DNA from 3 places in the Mesorhizobium sp. WSM2561 genome. Region 2 is predicted to be linked to each of the others. Evidence: predicted binding sites of a transcription regulator. Region 2 holds the regulator's gene; each other region holds the start of a gene.
The links. Region 2 encodes HrcA, which represses chaperone genes, less so after heat shock. Its sites were predicted from a motif close to GTTAGCACTCNCNNNNNGNGAGTGCTAAC; they were not measured.
Positions count from the first base shown of each region.

Region 1: groES (co-chaperone GroES) is a predicted target of HrcA. The motif match lies at 4,523-4,551, and genes of this name have one in related genera.
Region 3: M727_RS0120940 (co-chaperone GroES) is a predicted target of HrcA. The motif match lies at 1,061-1,089, and genes of this name have one in related genera.

Region 1 covers NZ_AZUX01000015.1:199,197-205,349, forward strand. The annotation lists gene aepX (phosphoenolpyruvate mutase) at 1-729, opposite strand, end outside; gene M727_RS39155 (thermonuclease family protein) at 1,437-2,273, shown strand; gene M727_RS0114700 (cytochrome-c peroxidase) at 2,413-3,456, opposite strand; partial or broken gene M727_RS0114710 (transcriptional regulator) at 3,927-4,226, opposite strand; gene groES (co-chaperone GroES) at 4,601-4,897, shown strand; partial or broken gene groL (chaperonin GroEL) at 4,963-6,153, shown strand, end outside.
Region 2 covers NZ_AZUX01000072.1:7,600-13,752, forward strand. The annotation lists gene M727_RS0131545 (VOC family protein) at 1-344, opposite strand, end outside; gene rph (ribonuclease PH) at 352-1,068, opposite strand; gene hrcA (heat-inducible transcriptional repressor HrcA) at 1,204-2,319, shown strand; gene M727_RS0131560 (hypothetical protein) at 2,401-2,598, shown strand; gene cysK (cysteine synthase A) at 2,903-3,883, shown strand; gene M727_RS0131570 (RNA polymerase sigma factor) at 4,187-5,437, opposite strand; gene M727_RS0131575 (YciI family protein) at 5,437-5,790, opposite strand; gene M727_RS0131580 (TAXI family TRAP transporter solute-binding subunit) at 6,033-6,153, shown strand, end outside.
Region 3 covers NZ_AZUX01000024.1:89,363-95,515, forward strand. The annotation lists gene M727_RS0120920 (hypothetical protein) at 1-75, shown strand, start outside; gene M727_RS0120925 (DUF982 domain-containing protein) at 206-454, shown strand; gene M727_RS0120930 (usg protein) at 577-864, opposite strand; gene M727_RS42400 (hypothetical protein) at 851-1,006, opposite strand; gene M727_RS0120940 (co-chaperone GroES) at 1,241-1,558, shown strand; gene groL (chaperonin GroEL) at 1,617-3,245, shown strand; gene M727_RS0120950 (ABC transporter permease) at 3,444-4,460, opposite strand; gene M727_RS0120955 (sugar ABC transporter ATP-binding protein) at 4,457-6,028, opposite strand.

The DNA of each region.
Region 1 (6,153 bases), on a different contig from region 2:
GGCGCGCAAGTTGTGGTTGGCCCAAATCACCATGGAGATCCCTGCGGCGCGATACGCGGAGACCGGCGTGCGGTAATATTTCGTGGGTACGATGACGACTGGAAGCCGGTTCTGCCAGGCGCGAGTGAAGGCGAAGATCTCCTCCGCGTCGGACCTGCAGGAATGGATGAGGACGGCATCAGCGCCCGCCTCGGCGTAGGCATAAGCGCGCGCCAGCGCCTCATCCATTACACGGCCGGCGATTAGCGCCTCGATACGCGCGACCAGCACGAATTCCGGATCCGGAATTCGGTCCTTGATCGCCTTGAGCCGCCCACAAAACTCCGCGGTTTCGGCGAGGGGGTGTCGGTCCCCCACGAACGAATTCATCTTTGGAAACACCTTGTCTTCGAGGCAAACGCCGCTTGCGCCACATCGGCGAAGTTTGCTGGCCATGAGGCGGGCATTGTTGAAGTTTCCAAATCTGCTGTCGCCGTCGACCAGGATCGGAATCTGCACAGCATCTGCCATACGCTCTACAACATTGACAACCTCGGACCAGGAGGCTTCGTTCGCATCGCGATAGCCGAGACTTGATGAGATCGACAGGCCTGACGCCCAAAGCACCTTGAAGCCCGCGCGCTCCACGATCGCAGCCGAGAGACCGTCGTGCCCTTCCATAGCAAAAGTGAGCTCGCTGGCTGTGATCAGTTGAAGCAAACTTTCGCCGGCCCGTCCGGCGGAAACCATATTTTGCGTAGGCTGCTTTGGTACACCACTGTGCATCATCATCCCTTCCCCTTCCAAACATTCATAATGGCGGTTCAGCAATATTCGTCAAGTTAAGATAAGATGAAGCATCAGTAACGTTCGTGCGTTCTCGATTTCATAAAGATGTACATATGCTTCATTTTTGAAACGTTTCACATCGCTGGCGCGCCGGAAACGGGCAAAGGAAACTGCGCGTCCGCGGTTCGTCTTGATCGTCTGGCTTCCTTGGGATTGATGGCGGCGATGCATTCGGGGCCGAGCGAGCGGATTGACGAAAAACTCCACAGCCGTTCGGGTTTGTCGCGTTGACACCCACATGCCATGATGGGCCATGCCTTCAGATGCTCGCAACGCAAGCACTTTGACGCTGGCAACATTGACCGATCCTGGACGAGCTGTCAGCGCCGCGATCGCGCTTTACGGGCAGGAAGCTGCGACTGCCGCAGCGTATTGCGCGTTGGAAGCGAATTTTGCTGGTCGGGATCAGGACTTCCGCTTTTGGTGCGCAGGGTTCCGGCAATTGGCCGCTAAAGAGGCCATTCAATAAAGAACAAGCGCCAAGCGAGTGAGCCGAGGTCGTGCGCCGCCGGTGCCATAGATGGCACCGACCTCCATCCCGCAATGGGTCGAGACGGCGCAACTATGGACTCTCTGCTCTGACCGACGCATTCTTCCCTCGGGGGAGAATGGGCTTGGATAGATCACGGCACGACTATCGGTCTGACCAGTGGCGACAGCGCACCGGTGCCAAGCGGTCACGCGCACGCCGTTGGGCAGCCATTCCACTGCGGCTGATCTTTGTGACTATGGCCGCTGCTGGCGCGTTAGCCGTTCAGTCGGCCATGCAGCACAGCGACCGCATGTCCGACATCAGTCTGTCGAATCTGACCCGCCCGAGCCCTCCACCGATCGCCGGGGTCGCCTCCGTCGTCGACGGCGACACGATTGAGATCCACGGTCAGCGCATTCGCCTCAACGGGGTCGATGCGCCGGAGAGCAAGCAGTATTGCGACGACGCGAAAGGGTTCGAATATCCCTGCGGGCGCCGCGCCACCGAAGCGTTGAAGGCCTTCCTGACGACCTCGAAGCCAGTTCACTGCTCGTTCGTCTCCTGGGATCGCTATGACCGGTTTGTCGGCGACTGCCAGCGCTCCGATGGTGCCGGCTTGTCCGCTTGGATGATCGAGCACGGCCAGGCCTTGGATTGGCCCCGCTACAGCCACGGCGCGTACGCACTGCAGCAGGTGAAGGCGGAAGCGGCGAAGGTCGGCATGTGGGCCGGCAAGTTTAAGGCGCCTTGGGAGTGGCGAGCGGAGCATGCAGATGGCGTGGCGCCGTCAGGCCAACCACGAGGCGTCGTCAGCCGCAGGCTGCTCGCGCAGAGCGGCTATTCGTGCGAGCCGCGGCGGATATGTTCTCAAATCAGCTCATGTGATGAAGCAAACTGGTTTCTCACAAACTGCTCATGGGGAGGCAAGTTGGACCGAGACAAGGACGGTATCCCCTGCGAATCGGTTTGCTAGGGAAAGCTCGTTCGTCGCCTGTGACTTGGCGACCGGCTCGGGCCGTCGCGCTTTTTGAACTCGCGGTAAAGGCGTCCTAGAGAGCCGGTCGCGGAGGCAAACGGCGGCTGGCAATCAACGCATCACCAAACTCATGCGATCACGGCGCTGGCCGAGGTGTCGTGGCGACGCTTGGCGGCAGGATCGGGTAAGTTACCTGCGGCTGGTCTCCACTTAGTGTCCGCAAGAAGGCGACGATATTGGAGACTTCGTCAGCGGCCAATCGGGTGCCAAGCTGGGTGGTGCCCATCACCGCCACCACCTCCTCGAGGTTCCACGCACGGCCGCTATGGAAGTACGGGGCAGTGAGTTCGACGTTTCTCAAGCTGGGGACTTTGAAGACATATTGGTCGTCAATTTCCCCTGTCACCTGTTTGCGACCTTCATCGTCGGGCGGCAGGAAGCCCCAGCCGGGCTTCTCGACCAGGCCAAAAGGAGCGTACATACCGCCGCCGACATTGACGCCGTTGTGGCAAGATGTGCACCCATTGTCGATAAAAAGCCCGAGGCCTTTCTTCTCTTCAACGGTGAGCGCTTTTTCGTCACCCTCGAGATATCGATCAAACGGCGCATTGGGCGTGGTCAGCGTCGCCTCGAAGACGGCAATCGCCTTCCCGATGTTCTCGTAGTCGAGAGGATCGGTTTCATCTGGGAAGGCTTTGCGGAATGCCTCCACATAGCCGGGTATGCCCTTGAGCTGGTCGACGGCGTGCTCAGGGGTGCTTCCCATCTCGATCGGGTTGGCGATGGGCCCGCCGGCCTGCTCCGTCAGGTCGATCGCTCTACCGTCCCAAAACTGAGTGGTGTTGAACACTGAATTGAGCACAGTTGGCGCGTTGCGGCCGCCGCGCTGCCAATTGAAGCCAATTGAGGTGGGGCGGCCATCAGCGCCGCCGCGCCCGATTTGATGGCAGGTGTTGCAGCTGATGTTCTGCGCCTCCGAAAGTCGCGGCTCGAAATAGAGCATCTTGCCCAGTTCGACCTTCTCTGCAGTCGCCGGGTTGCCCTCAAGGGCAGGCGGGTCCTTGGGAACGGGGCTGAACAGCGATTTCGCTTCGTCGAGCAGATTGTCCTGCCCCATCGCCATTGAGGTGAGCAGAAAAGATCCGAGTGCAGCATACCGAAAGTTCCAGCCAATCGCCAAACAAGCCTCTCCTCTTCCAAACCCGAGACTGTGCGCCAAATGAGCGGCTTCCCATCACCAGCGGGTTGGGGCGCGTCCTCGGCAGCACCGAGCAAAAATCGAGCCAAAGACGTAGGCAGAAACTCGGACAAATGTGCCAACGGCTTTCGGCCCCAGCCGGGCGCAAATCGAACATGGCAGCGTCGTGGGCCGGACAAACCCGACAATGGGTGTTGCCCGGCGTATGCTGACACCGGTCCACCCGATCTATGTCCGCGGCTGCCACAACGGCCACGCGCGCAAGCATCAGCTAACGTTTCTGGTCGGGCGCCCTGCGGACGAGCTTCTCGGTGTCTATCGCCCGCAAAGTCGGCCACGCTAGCCGGCCAGGCACGCAAGATAGTCGCGCGTGCCCGGCAACCCTCCTTGAGAACCACATACGCTGAGTGGTTGGTGAAGCACGTGATAGACTATAGAGGAAGGCGGCCGCCTTAGCGGCGCGTCCTTAGCTCCTCAACGTCCACGGCGCTCTCAAAAACATAGCCCGCGCCGCGCTCTGTTCGGATATACTGCAGGGTCGAGCGGTATGCCAGCTTGCGGCGAAGGCGCAGGATCAGCACGTCGATGCTGCGGTCATAGACCTCTTGATCATAGACCCTGGTCGCCTTCAGAAGCTGCTCGCGCGAAAGCACCCGGCCTGGGTTCTTGAGGAAGGCCATGAGCAGGTTGAACTCACCCGCAGTGAGCTTGACTTCAAGATCCGTCCCTCGGCGCAAGCGGCGTCGTTTGACGATTGGCGGGAAACATCCGCCGATCGTCCCTCATCGAACACGAGAACCGCATCACGCCGAAAACCGAGAAACAGTGCAAGGCACAGTACGACGACGCGTTTGTCGATTGCATTGTGAACGGGCTTGATCCCCCCACTGACCGCCGCCGCCTCTGTGTGGGTATAGATGCAAGAAATGAGCCTATACTCCTGCTCCTTCTGAAGAACGATATAGGCCCTCAGCTCACGTCCCTTCGGCTCGGTTTCACCGTTCTTCGCGCCTTGACTTGCAACCGCCAACCGCCTATCCACCCCCTTGTTAGCACTCGGCCTCGGTGAGTGCTAATCGCACTCCGGCAACGGGAACCGTTCAACATCCGCACCAGGGAATCCAAAATGGCACAATCGAAATTCCGCCCACTTCATGACCGTGTGGTCGTTCGCCGGGTCGAATCCGAATCCAAGACTGCCGGCGGGATCATCATCCCGGATACGGCGAAGGAAAAGCCGCAGGAAGGCGAGATCATCGCCGTCGGGTCCGGCGCCCGCGACGAAGCTGGCAAGCTGGTCCCGCTGGACGTCAAGGCCGGCGACCGCATCCTGTTCGGCAAGTGGTCGGGCACCGAAGTCAAGCTCAGTGGCGAGGACCTTCTGATCATGAAGGAATCCGACATCATGGGCATCATCGGCTGATATCGGCCCTACCCTCACCTGAATCTCATTTTCGGGCTCGATTGAAGCCCTGCCAGGAGCTAACCATGTCCGCAAAAGACGTAAAATTCTCCCGTGACGCCCGCGAGCGCATGCTGCGCGGTGTCAACATCCTCGCCGACGCGGTGAAGGTCACGCTCGGCCCCAAGGGCCGCAACGTCGTCATCGACAAGTCGTTCGGCGCCCCGCGCATCACCAAGGACGGCGTCACCGTCGCCAAGGAAATCGAACTTGAAGACAAGTTCGAGAACATGGGCGCGCAGATGGTCCGCGAAGTCGCTTCGAAGACCAACGACATTGCCGGCGACGGCACCACGACCGCGACCGTTCTGGCGCAGTCGATCGTCCAGGAAGGCCACAAGTCGGTTGCCGCCGGCATGAACCCGATGGACCTGAAGCGCGGCATCGATCTGGCCGTCACCGAAGTGGTCGCTGCTCTGGGCAAGACCGCCAAGAAGATCAAGACCTCCGAGGAGATCGCCCAGGTCGGCACCATTGCCGGCAATGGCGATGTTTCGGTCGGCTCGATGATCGCAGAAGCGATGCAGAAGGTCGGCAATGAGGGCGTCATCACAGTCGAGGAAGCCAAGACCGCCGAGACTGAGTTGGAAGTCGTCGAAGGCATGCAGTTCGACCGCGGCTATCTCTCGCCCTACTTCGTCACCAATGCCGACAAGATGGTTGCCGATCTCGAGGACGCCTACATCCTCCTCCACGAGAAGAAGCTCTCCAACCTGCAGGCGATGCTGCCGGTCCTCGAAGCCGTCGTGCAGACCTCGAAGCCGCTGGTCATCATCTCGGAAGACGTCGAAGGCGAGGCCCTGGCCACGCTGGTCGTCAACAAGCTGCGTGGCGGCCTGAAGATCGCTGCCGTCAAGGCGCCGGGCTTCGGTGATCGCCGCAAGGCCATGCTGGAAGACATCGCTATCCTCACCGGTGGCCAGGTCATTTCCGAAGACCTCGGCATCAAGCTCGAGAATGTTGGCCTCAACATGCTCGGCCGCGCCAAGAAGGTGTCGATCTCCAAGGAGAACACCACCATCGTCGACGGTGCCGGCAAGAAGGCCGAGATCCAGGGCCGCGTCGCCCAGATCAAGCAGCAGATCGAGGAGACCACCTCGGACTACGACAAGGAGAAGCTGCAGGAACGTCTCGCCAAGCTGGCGGGCGGCGTTGCCGTGATCCGCGTCGGCGGTGCGACCGAAGTGGAAGTCAAGGAAAAGAAGGACCGCGTCGAT
Region 2 (6,153 bases):
GAGCGGCCACCCTGCGGCCATTCGAACTCGCTTTCGATGGCGATTTTCTTCTGCTCAAGATGAGCCTTCCAGCGCACGATCTCGTCCGCGCTCGCCGCAAAGCAGAGATGGCCGTCGCCGACCGTGCCGTGCGGCGGCACTTTCAGCTTGGCATCGGGCGCCGGCGGCACCCTGGTCGCCTCGGCGTTGAAGATGAGCAGCACTCCGTCCCCGCAACGGAAGAAAAGATGCCTGCCGTCGACCTTGCCCAGCAGATCGAGCCCGAGCACATCGGTGTAGAATTTTTCCGCGGCATCGAGGTCGGTGACGTAGAGCGCTGATTCGAGGATGGCGGAAGGAGTCATGACAGGGTTAAGCTACAGCCATCTGCTGCAGGCTGACCAGTCGCGTAATACCTTTCTTGGCCAATTCCATCAGCGCCGCAAATTGCTCTTCCGAGAAAGGCTCGCCCTCGGCCGTGCCTTGTATCTCGACAATGCCGCCCTTGCCGGTCATGACGAAATTGGCGTCGGTGCCGGCCGATGAATCCTCGAGATAGTCGAGGTCGATGACCGGCTGGCCGTCATGGATGCCGCAGGAGATAGCCGCGACATGGTCCTTCAGCACCTTGGCGACGCTGGCCATCTGCCGGGCTTCCATCCAGCGCAGGCAGTCGTAAAGCGCCACCCAGCCGCCGGTGATCGAGGCGGTGCGCGTGCCGCCATCGGCCTGGATCACGTCGCAGTCGACGGTGATCTGCTGCTCACCCAGCGCCTGCAGATCGACCACTGCGCGCAGCGAACGGCCGATCAGCCTCTGGATTTCCAGCGTGCGGCCGCCTTGCTTGCCAGCCGAAGCCTCGCGGCGCATGCGCTCGCCGGTCGAGCGCGGCAGCATGCCGTATTCCGCCGTCACCCAGCCCTTGCCGGAATTGCGCATCCAGCCCGGCACCTTTTCCTCGAGGCTGGCGGTGCACAGCACGTGGGTGTCGCCGAACTTCACCAGGCACGAGCCTTCCGCGTGCTTGGAGACGCCGCGCTCGAAGGAGATGGCGCGCATTTCGTCGAATTGGCGTTTGGAAGGGCGCATTCAGGCTTCTTTCTTGTCGTTTTAGGAGTCGTGGCCGGCTTGTAGCCGCACGCGACGAGAGGCGCAAAGGAAAATGGACCAGTTGCGCGGGCGCGGCCGATGTCTATATCCTTGGGCCGGAGGTATTTGGCTCGAATGACCAAGGCAGTCGATCCCGGTTCCCAGTCGGCGGCAGCGCTCCAATCCCCCGCGCTTCAATCGCCCGCGCTTCAATCGCTCGACATGCGCTCGCGCGACATCTTTCGGCGCATTGTCGATTCCTATCTGAAGGACGGCGAGCCGGTCGGCTCGCGCAGCCTGTCGCGTATCCTGCCGTCTTCGCTGTCGCCGGCCACCATCCGCAATGTGATGAGCGATCTCGAGCATCTCGGCCTGATCTACGCGCCGCATATCTCGGCCGGCCGATTGCCGACCCAGGCCGGCCTGCGCTTCTTCGTCGATGCCTTCATGGAGCTTGGCGATCTCTCCGACGAGGAGCGCCGCACCATCGAGGCGCAGGTGCGCGCCTCCGGCTCTGGTGCGACGCTGGAGCACATGCTCACCGAGGCCAGCCAGATGCTGTCCGGCATGTCGCGCGGCGCCGGCCTCGTGCTTGCCGCCAAGAACGAGGTGGCGCTCAAGCATATCGAATTCATCCAGCTCGAGCCGAACAAGGCGCTGGCCGTGCTTGTGTCGCAGAACGGCGACGTCGAAAACCGCGTCGTCGACCTGCCCGCCGGCATCACCGTCTCGCAACTGCACGAAGCCTCGAATTTCCTCAACGCCCATATCCGCGGTCGCACGCTGGCCGAGGCGCGGGTCGAGATCGCCCGCATCAAGGAAGAGACCAGGGCCGCCCTCGACACGCTGTCGCAGGATTTGGTCGAGAAGGGCCTTGCTGTCTGGGCAGGCGCCGAGAGCGGCTTGCCGGCGCGTCTCATCGTGCGCGGCCGCGCCAATCTGCTGGAAAATGTCACCGCCCAGGCCGACATCGAGTTGCTGCGGCATTTGTTCGAGGATCTGGAGACACAGGACGGGCTGATCCAGCTTCTCGACCTCGCCGAGGAAGGCTCCGGCGTGCGCATCTTCATCGGCTCGGAAAACAAGCTGTTTTCGCTGTCGGGCTCGTCGCTGGTCGTGGCGCCCTATCGCGACAAGGACGCCCGCGTCATCGGCGCGCTCGGCGTCATCGGCCCGACCCGGCTGAACTACGCACGCATCGTGCCGATGGTCGACTATACCGCGCAGCTTATTTCCCGCATGCTGCGATAATGCATGTCGCCCAAAAAACCGAAGCGCGTCGCACGGATCCTTCCAACGCGACACGCTTAAGGGAACCTCAAGGAGAAAAAAATGGCGCTGGAATCATTCAAGGCTCAGATCAGCCTGTTGCTCGAGCAGATGATCAACCAGCCCGAGGATCAGCATGAAGTGCAGGAGCAGTTGCGCGAAAAGCTGGGGGAGATGCGCGCCATGGGCCTGCCGCTGCCGGCCGATCTCGTCGCGCTGGAAAAGCGCCTCGACGACGATTTCTACGCCGCCGGGAACTGACCCCGAAAGGTGCAAGGACGGCTAGCCGACCGGCGAGCTTGAGGATCTCGTGACCGGCTTCGTCGTCTCCGGCGACGCGGTCTGGGGCCGACCGGCAAGTGATGCGGTGCCCGGAGGACGGCGGCGGTTGCATCTGGCCGCCACTTGCGGGCGAGGATGTATTCAGCATGCGACCCGTCGGATATTTTCAAACGGCAGACTAGCTTGCGCGGCCGAAGGCTTTATCCTGCCTGGTCGAGACTTAGTTGCCTGACTCACTTGATTGCCTGACCCTTGCCCATCTGACCTCTTGGGAGCGAAACCAATGAACAAGCCCGCCACCACCGTGCCTGTGCCCGGCCGCGGCCGCATCTACAATTCGATCACCGAGACGATCGGCGACACGCCGCTGGTGCGGCTCGACAAGTTCGCCGGGGAAAAGGGCGTCGTCGCCAATCTGCTGGCCAAGCTCGAATTCTTCAACCCGATCGGCTCGGTCAAGGATCGCATCGGCGTCTCGATGATCGAGGCGCTGGAGGCATCGGGCAGGATTGCGCCCGGCAGGACCACGCTGATCGAGCCAACCTCGGGCAACACCGGCATCGCGCTCGCCTTCGCCGCCGCCGCCAAGGGCTACAAGCTGATCCTGACCATGCCGGAAACCATGTCGGTCGAACGCCGCAAGATGCTGGCGCTGCTCGGCGCCGAACTGGTGCTGACCGAAGGGCCGAAAGGCATGAAAGGCGCCATCGCCAAGGCCGACGAGTTGGCCGCGACGCTGCCCGACGCCATCATTCCGCAGCAGTTCGAGAATCCCGCCAATCCGGAAATTCACCGCCGTACCACTGCCGAGGAAATCTGGAACGACACTCATGGTGAAGTCGACATCTTCGTCGCCGGCATCGGCACCGGCGGCACCATCACCGGCGTCGGCCAGGTGCTGAAGCAGCGCAAGCCCTCCGTGCATGTCGTCGCCGTCGAGCCGGAAGCCTCGCCGGTGCTGTCGGGCGGCCAGCCCGGCCCGCACAAGATCCAGGGCATCGGCGCCGGCTTCGCGCCGAAGATCCTCGACACGACCATCTATGACGAGATCGTCAAGGTCTCCAACGAGGATTCGGTCGCCAATGCGCGGCTCGTCGCCCGCCTCGAAGGCGTGCCGGTCGGCATCTCGTCGGGCGCTGCCCTGCAGGCGGCGATCGTCGTCGGCTCGCGGCCGGAGAACGAGGGCAAGAACCTGGTGGTCGTTATTCCGTCCTTCGCCGAACGCTATCTGTCGACGATCCTGTTCGAAGGGCTGGGGGCTTAGGGCATATTTGTGCCGGCCTGCGGTTGCGGTTTCCTGCGCTTCCGTAGCGCCCGCTAATTGTCGAAGCCGGCGCCGCCCCTCACCTGCCTGCCGGCATCCTCTCCCCGTAAACGGGGCGAGGGGCGCTCTCATTGACGGGTTCGCCAATCGCCAGCGTTGCAGAAAAAAGTGCCGACACCGCGACCAGCCTCTTTCTCCCCGTTTACGGGGAAAAATGCCCGGCAGGGCAATGAGGGGCGGCGCCAGCGCTCGGCCTTAGATCCCAAACATCGGATCATGTCTGACCCCGGCCTTTCCCGGACCTCATTCTTCGGCTGCGAGCCCAGCCCGTCGTGCCTGCAGGAACCGGCGCACGGCCGGGTCGCGTTCGAGGCCGATCGCCCGGTCATAGGCCTCAGTAGCCTTCCGAGTTTTGCCGAGCCTGGCCAGAAGGCCCGCGCGGGCGGCCCAATAAGGCTGATAATCATGCAGCCGTTTGTCGTCGCCAAGCTCATCAAGTGCACTCAATCCCGCCGCGGCGCCGTCGGCCTCGGCAATGGTCACCGCGCGGTTGATCGAGACCACAGGCGAGCCGGCAATCACCGACAGCGCATCATAGAGCTGTTTGATCGCGGCCCAGTCGGTCCGGCCGGTCACCCGCCTTGTCGTATGGGCGGATTGCACGGCTGCCTCGAGTTGATAGCGACCGACAACGCGCTTGGCCGCGGCGTGCTTCAGCAATGTCTCCGCTTCGTCAATCAAGGCGCCGTCCCACAGCCCAAGCTCCTGCTCGGCTAAAGGCACATAGTCTCCGGCGGCGTTGCGCCGCGCCGCACGCCGCGCCTCGGCAAACAGCATCAGCGCCAGCAGGCCAAGCGCTTCCGGCTCATCCGGCATCAGCGAGGCTACCAGCCGGCCGAGCCAGATGCCTTCGGTCGCGAGATTGCGGCGGCGGGTTTCGGTGCCGGCCGGGTCGGACCAGCCTTCGGCGAACGCGGCGTAGATCGCTTCCAGCACCGCATCCAGCCGCTCCCCGAGTTCGGTTCTTTCAGGCACCCGGAACGGAATGCCGGTCTCGCGGATGCGGCTTTTGGCGCGCACCAGGCGCTGGCCCATCGTTGCCGGTGACACCAGGAAGGCCGAGGCGATCGTCGCTGCGTCGAAGCCCAGAATGGCCTGCAGGATCAGCGGCGCGCGCACGCCAGCCTCGATCGCCGGATGGGCACAGGCAAACATCAGCCGCAGCCGCTCATCGGGCAGGTCTTCATCGATCATGCGGGCCTCCATCTCCTCGGCGATCAGCCTGAGATGGTCGCGGCTCGCCTCGCTGGTCAGCCGCCGCCGGATCGCGTCGACGCGGCGTCTGCACGCCACCGCCAGCAGCCAGGCTTCCGGCTTCTGCGGCACGCCGGTTTGCGGCCAGCGCTCCAGCGCCGCCGCAAAGGCGTCGGCCAGCGCGTCCTCGGCGCCGGCCACGTCGCGCGTGCGGGCGGCGAGGAAGGCGATGAGCTTGCCGTAGCTTTGCCGGGCGGCCGCTTCCGCCGCCGCCCGGGCGACCTCAAGGTCATTCGTCATCACATGGTTTGTTCCCAGATCGGCCGCACCTCGACTGTGCCGGTGCTGGCAGCTGGGCATCGCGCCGCCCAGGCAATAGCCGCGTCGGCGTCCTCCGCCTCGATCATGTAGAAACCGGCGAGCTGCTCCTTGGTATCGGCATAGGGACCGTCGAGCACGTTGGTCTTGCCGTTGGCCATCCGCACCGAGGTCGCGGCTTGGGTCGGCTTCAGCCGGTCACCGGCCAACCAGGAGCCGGACTTCTTCAACGCCTCGGTATAGGCGCCATAGGCTGCGCTGATCTCGTAGGTCTTCTCCGTCGGCGCGGCCGCCATCGCGGCTTCGTTCACGTAGATCAAAAGCATGTATCGCATGGTCTTCTCCATTTTCGAAGGCCGCATCGTTGCGAGCCGAACGTATGTCGCTCGGCCTCGCGCGATTTCGACAGGCTCTGCGAAAATCTTTCGGCTCCGATCGCACATCGCGCAAGCGGCCATGCGTTGCGGCATTACTCAGCCGTTCGTCTAATGGATATTATTGCGGGTTGGCATTTCCCGCCCGCTGTCTAAACTCGCCTCGGGTCGCGCGGTGGCAGATATTTCAGGGAGGAGATCACATGCACAATTTCAGGACGAAATTTATTGTCGCCGGCACGCTGGCGCTGTCGCTGGGCCTTGGCGCGGTGTCGGCCAAGGCGCAGGAATTCATCAACGTGCTGACCGGCGGCACCTCGGGCG
Region 3 (6,153 bases), on a different contig from region 2:
GAGGGCCGCCCGCTGCCGTCGGCAAGGGTGGCGACGCTGATCGGGCTTCTCGAACCGCCGGACGACGACATATAGCGCCGGGTTTCGGCAAGCAGACTGGGAGACGGGGGAGGTCTTGAAGCGTGCAGCCATACGAACCATCTCGTCAGTCGGGCGCCGATCGGGCCGCCTTCCTGGTTATTCTCAAAAAGAAAAGGAGGAAGTGATGAACGACGTCCCATTTTCCGAGCCGATCACGCTGAAGCTCCAATCCGTCGGAGAGCGCAAGGTCGCCAGCAGCTGGGAAGCCATCGAATGCATGAAGCAATGGCCGGACCGAGCGCGCGGCCGCAACTGGCGCGCAGCCTATCGCGCCTGCCGCGACGCGCTCGACGGTTGGCGCACCGCCCGCGAGGCGCGCACCGCCTTCGTCAAGGCGGCGCGCACCGCCGGACTGCTGGTCACGGGACGTTAATCCACCCGAATATCAATCCACCTGAACGCCAATGAACCTGAAGCCGGGGAACCTGAAGCCGGGGCGGAAGCGCTGTGCTGCAGAGGCGGCGCCTTTCATGAAAAGCGCCGCCTTTCATCATCTCACTGCAGCGTAATGACGCCGTCCACCGCCCGCCATTCGGAGGGCTGGATCAGACGGTGATGGGCGACGCGCACGGAATGCAGCGGGCCCTCGATCTCACGTTCCCAAAATTCGAGGAAATGCTTCAGCGTCGGGAAATCCGGGGCGATGTCGTATTCCTGCCAGATGAAGAGCTGCAGCAGGTCCCGATGGTCGGGAAGACGATAATGGATCTCTGCCGTCGTCAGGCCAAAACCCTGCATCTGGAGCTGGAATTCGTTGCTGACCTGGAACTCATTGCCGACCATGGCCGTCTCCTTTCCGAACGATCGGACGTCCATCCTCCGCATGCAAAAACGCCTCCGCTTCCTCATCGGTTCCGGCCGCCAGGCAGACGGTGCCGGGATCGACAACGCTGTCGGAAGGTTGCGCCCCGATTTCAAGCGGCATCCGTCGTTTCAAATCCTGGAATAGCGCCATTATTACAGTGCGTTATTACGGTGCGTTGGCACTCGGCAACGGCGAGTGCTAAAATTTTGTCGGCGTCCTCTTGAAAGGCTGGATAGGCAGACTAATTCGATAGGCGCGTGATGCCTGAGCGGGGTCGCGCACCGTCGCACCGACCCACTGGTCGCCTGCGAAGGGAGGTCCAAGAAAATCTGTTTGTCCCATGAGGAGAACGACATGGCGTTCCGTCCATTGCATGACCGTATCCTGGTCCGCCGCATCGAGGTCGACGAGAAGACCGCGGGCGGCATCATCATTCCTGACACAGCCAAGGAGAAGCCGCAGGAAGGCGAGGTCATCGCCGCCGGCCCCGGCGCGCGCGACGATAGCGGACAGTTGCAGCCGCTCGACGTCAAGGTCGGCGACCGCATCCTGTTCGGCAAATGGTCGGGCACCGAGATCAAGCTCAACGGCGAGGACCAGCTCATCATGAAGGAAAGCGACGTGCTGGGCGTGATCGAATTGACCGACCAGATAAAAAAGAAGGCCGCCTGAGTGGGGCCTGAACAAGCAATCAGTCAACGAAAAGCTGCCTATTTGAAGGAGTTATCCAATGGCTGCCAAGGATGTGAAATTCCATACCGAAGCCCGCGAGAAGATGTTGCGCGGTGTCAACATCCTCGCCGACGCGGTGAAAGTGACGCTCGGTCCCAAGGGCCGCAATGTCATCCTCGACAAGTCATTCGGCGCCCCGCGCATCACCAAGGACGGTGTTACCGTCGCCAAGGAAATCGAACTTGAGGACAAGTTCGAGAACATGGGTGCGCAGATGGTGCGCGAGGTCGCCTCGAAGACCAGCGACGTCGCCGGCGACGGCACGACGACCGCTACCGTTCTGGCGCAGTCGATCGTCCAGGAAGGCGCCAAGGCGGTTGCCGCCGGCATGAACCCGATGGACCTGAAGCGCGGCATCGACAAGGCGGTCGACGCCATCGTCGCCGAACTCAAGGCCAATGCCCGCAAGGTGACAAGGAACGACGAGATCGCCCAGGTCGGCGCCATCTCGGCCAATGGCGATGCCGAGATCGGCCGCTTCCTCGCCGAAGCGATGCAAAAGGTCGGCAATGAGGGCGTCATCACGGTCGAGGAGGCCAAGACCGCCGAGACTGAGCTCGAAGTCGTCGAGGGCATGCAATTCGATCGCGGCTATCTCAGCCCTTATTTCATCACCAACCAGGACAAGATGCGCGTCGAGCTCGAAGAGCCCTATGTGCTGATCCACGAGAAGAAGCTGTCCAACCTGCAGGCCATGCTGCCGGTGCTCGAAGCCGCAGTGCAATCGAGCAAGCCGCTGCTGATCATCGCCGAGGATGTCGAAGGCGAGGCGCTGGCGACGCTGGTCGTCAACAAGCTGCGCGGCGGCCTGAAGGTTGCAGCCGTCAAGGCGCCGGGTTTTGGTGACCGCCGCAAGGCGATGCTGGAAGACATTGCCATCCTGACCGGCGGCACGGCAATCAGCGAGGATCTCGGCATCAAGCTTGAAAACGTCACGCTGGAGATGCTCGGCCGCGCCAAGAAGGTGCTGATCGAGAAGGAGAACACCACGATCGTCGACGGTGCCGGCCGCAAGGACGAGATCCAGGCGCGCATCAGCCAGATCAAGGCGCAGATCGAGGAGACCACCTCCGACTATGACCGCGAGAAGCTGCAGGAACGGCTGGCCAAGCTCGCCGGCGGCGTCGCCGTCATCCGCGTCGGCGGCTCGACCGAGGTCGAGGTCAAGGAGCGCAAGGACCGCGTCGACGACGCCATGCACGCCACCCGCGCTGCGGTCGAGGAAGGCATACTGCCCGGCGGCGGCGTGGCGCTGCTCAGGGCGGCGAAGGCGCTTGACAATGTCGCCGTCGACAATCCCGACCAGAAGACCGGCGTCGAGATCGTGCGTCGCGCCATCGAGCAGCCGGTGCGCCAGATCGCCGAGAATGCCGGTGCGGAAGGTTCGATCATTGTCGGCAAGCTGCGCGAGAAGACCGAATTCGGCTATGGCTGGAACGCTCAGACCAACGAGTTCGGCGATCTCTACGCGCAAGGCGTGATCGACCCGGTCAAGGTGGTGCGCGCCGCTCTGCAGGACGCCGCGTCGGTCGCCGGCCTGCTCGTCACCACCGAGGCGATGGTGGCCGAGAAGCCGAAGAAGGAAGCTGCCGCACCGGTAATGCCCGGCGGTGGCATGGATTATTGAGGCGCACTTCCCTTCTCCCCTTGTGGGAGAAGGTGGATCGGCGCGTTAGCGCCGAGACGGGGTGTTGGACGGAATGAGGCGTCGGTAATAGTGCCCATCCCAGCATTGACTCCGCGTAGCGTCAAGCTGGAGCACCCCTCATCCGTCGCCTTCGGCGACACCTTCTCCCACAAGGGGAGAAGGGAAGGCAGTTCCCCCTCACCGCCGTACCCGCGATTTCAGCCAGCGGTCGAAGGCCACGGCGAGGATCAGGATCAGGCCGATGACGATGCTTTGCGTGTAGGACGAGACGTTGTTGAACTGCAGCCCGTTCTGCAGCACGCCGATCAGTGCCGCGCCCACCACCGTGCCGCCGACCGAGCCAATGCCGCCGAACAGCGAGGTGCCGCCGATGACCACCGCCGAGATCACCGTCAGCTCGTAGCCGATGCCGGCGACGGCTTCCGAGGAATTGAGCCTGGCCGACAGCACGAAGGCGGCAAGGCCGGCGAAGAAGCCGACGATGATGTAGACCGAGATCAGGATGCGGTCGACGCGCAGGCCGGAGAGCCGCGCCGCCTCGGCATTGCCGCCGACGGCGTAGACGGCGCGGCCGTAGCGCGTGTAGCGCAGGACGATGTGGCAGAGGACCGCCGCCGCCGCGAAGATGATCGCCGGCACCGGGACCGGGCCGATCAGCCCGGTGCCGAACCAGCGCATCGAGGCGTCGAAGCCGGAGATCGGGCCGCCATTGGAGATCGTCAGCGTCAGGCCGCGAAAGACGGTGAGACCGCCAAGCGTGACGACGAAGGGCGGCACTTTCAGCCGGGTGATGGCAAAGCCCTGGACGCCGCCGGCCAGGGCGCCGACGACGACGGCAGCCAGAAGGGCGGCGAACCAGCCATAGCCTTGTGCGCCAGACGTCGACAGCGACAGCGTGTTGGCGGTGCCGCCCTTGGCCACCACCGCCGCGACCATGCCGCAGAAAGCCAGCAGCGAACCGACCGACAGGTCGATGCCGGCGGTGAGGATGACGAAGGTCATGCCGAGCGCGATCAGCCCGGTGATAGAGATCTGCCGCATGATGTTGAAGATGTTGATCGGGTCGATGAAGCTCGGCTTCAGCACGGTGAAAACGACGATCAGCAGCGCCAGGAACATCAGCGGGCCGAAGCTCATCAGCAGGCGCGCGACATTGATGCCGCCGCGCTGGCTCTGTTCGGTCGTGCTGGTCATTGCGTCGCTTCCTGCGTTTGATCGAGCGCCATCAGTTCCATCAGTTTTTCCTCTGTCGCCTCGATGCCCGGCATCTCGCCGGTGATGCGGCCGCGCCGCATGGTGACGATCCTGTCCGACACCGCGAGCACTTCGGGCAATTCGGACGAGATCATCATGATGGCGATGCCGCGCCCGGCGAGCTGCACCAGGATCTGGTGCACCTCGGCCTTGGCGCCGACATCGACGCCGCGCGTCGGCTCGTCGACGATCAGCACCTTGGGGTCGCGCGCCAGCCAGCGGGCGAGGATGACCTTCTGCTGGTTGCCGCCGGACAGCCCCTCGATGGGCTGCTCGGGCGAGGCCATGCGGATCGACAGCGTTTTTCTGTAGCTCGCCAGCGCCTGGCGCTCGCGGCGCTCGGCCATGAAGCCGAGAGCGTTGGAGTAGCGGCCGAGCGCTGCGACGGAAAAGTTGGTGAGAATGCCGAGCGCGGCGAAGATCGCCTGATGCTTGCGGTCTTCCGGCACCAGGCCGATGCCGAGGGCGATGGCGTCGGCCGGTGTTTCAGGCGCGATCGTCTTGCCGTCGAGGGTGATGGTGCCGGCGGCGATGCGGTCGGCGCCGAAGATGGCGCGGGCAAGCTCGGTGCGGCCGGAGCCGACGAGGCCGGCGACGCCGAGGATCTCGCCGGCCTTGAGGTCGAGATCGATGCCTTCGAGCACGATGGCGTGCGGCGCCTGCGGATCGCGCACCGTGCGCAGGCCGCGCACGGAAAGCCTGACGTCACCGGCGACATCGCGCAGCGTCGGCCTGGCATAAAGCTCGGACGCGGCGCGGCCGACCATTTTTTCGATGATTTTCGGCAGCTTGATCGGCCCGCCATCGCGGTCGAGATGGCCGGCCAGCCTGCCGTCGCGCAGCACTGTCATGCGGTCGCAGATCGCGGAGGCCTCTTCCAGCCGGTGGGTGACGAACATGATGGCGACGCCGTCCTTGCGCAGCCGGCCCATGATCGACATCAGTTTTTGCACTTCGGTTTCGGTCAGCGCCGAGGTCGGCTCGTCCATGATGATGAGCCGGCTCTTCAGCGACAGCGCGCGGGCGATCTCGACCAGCTGCTGCTCGGCCACCGACAGCGCCGACACCGGCGTCGCCGGGTCGAGGTCGAGGCCGACGCGGGCGATGATCGCGCGCGAGTCTACCTCCATCTTCCGCCAGCTGACCAGGCCGAAGCGCCCGAGCGGCGCGCGGCCGATGAAAATATTTTCCGCTACGGTCAGCGTCGGGATCAGGCTCAGTTCCTGGTAGATGGTGACGATGCCGAGGCGCTTGGCATCCTGCGGATTGTTCGGATTGAATTCGACGCCGTCGAAGACGATGCGGCCGCTGGACGGCGGCATCACGCCGGACAGGATCTTGAGCAGCGTCGACTTGCCGGCGCCGTTCTCGCCGAGCAGGCCGAGGATTTCGCCGGGCCGAACCTCGAGCGAGACATCGCTGAGCGCAGTCACGCCGGCAAAGCGCTTGGTCACGCCTTCGACGGCGAGGAGGGGGGGAGATGGCGCGACGGCTTCAGTGACGGACAAAAGTTGCTTCCTCGATGCAGTTTTCACGCCATCTCTCGGCGCTTGAACACCCCCCTCTGTCCTGCCGGACATCTCCCCCGCAAGGGGGGAGATCGGATGTCGTCACGGCTTTCGCCAATCACCAA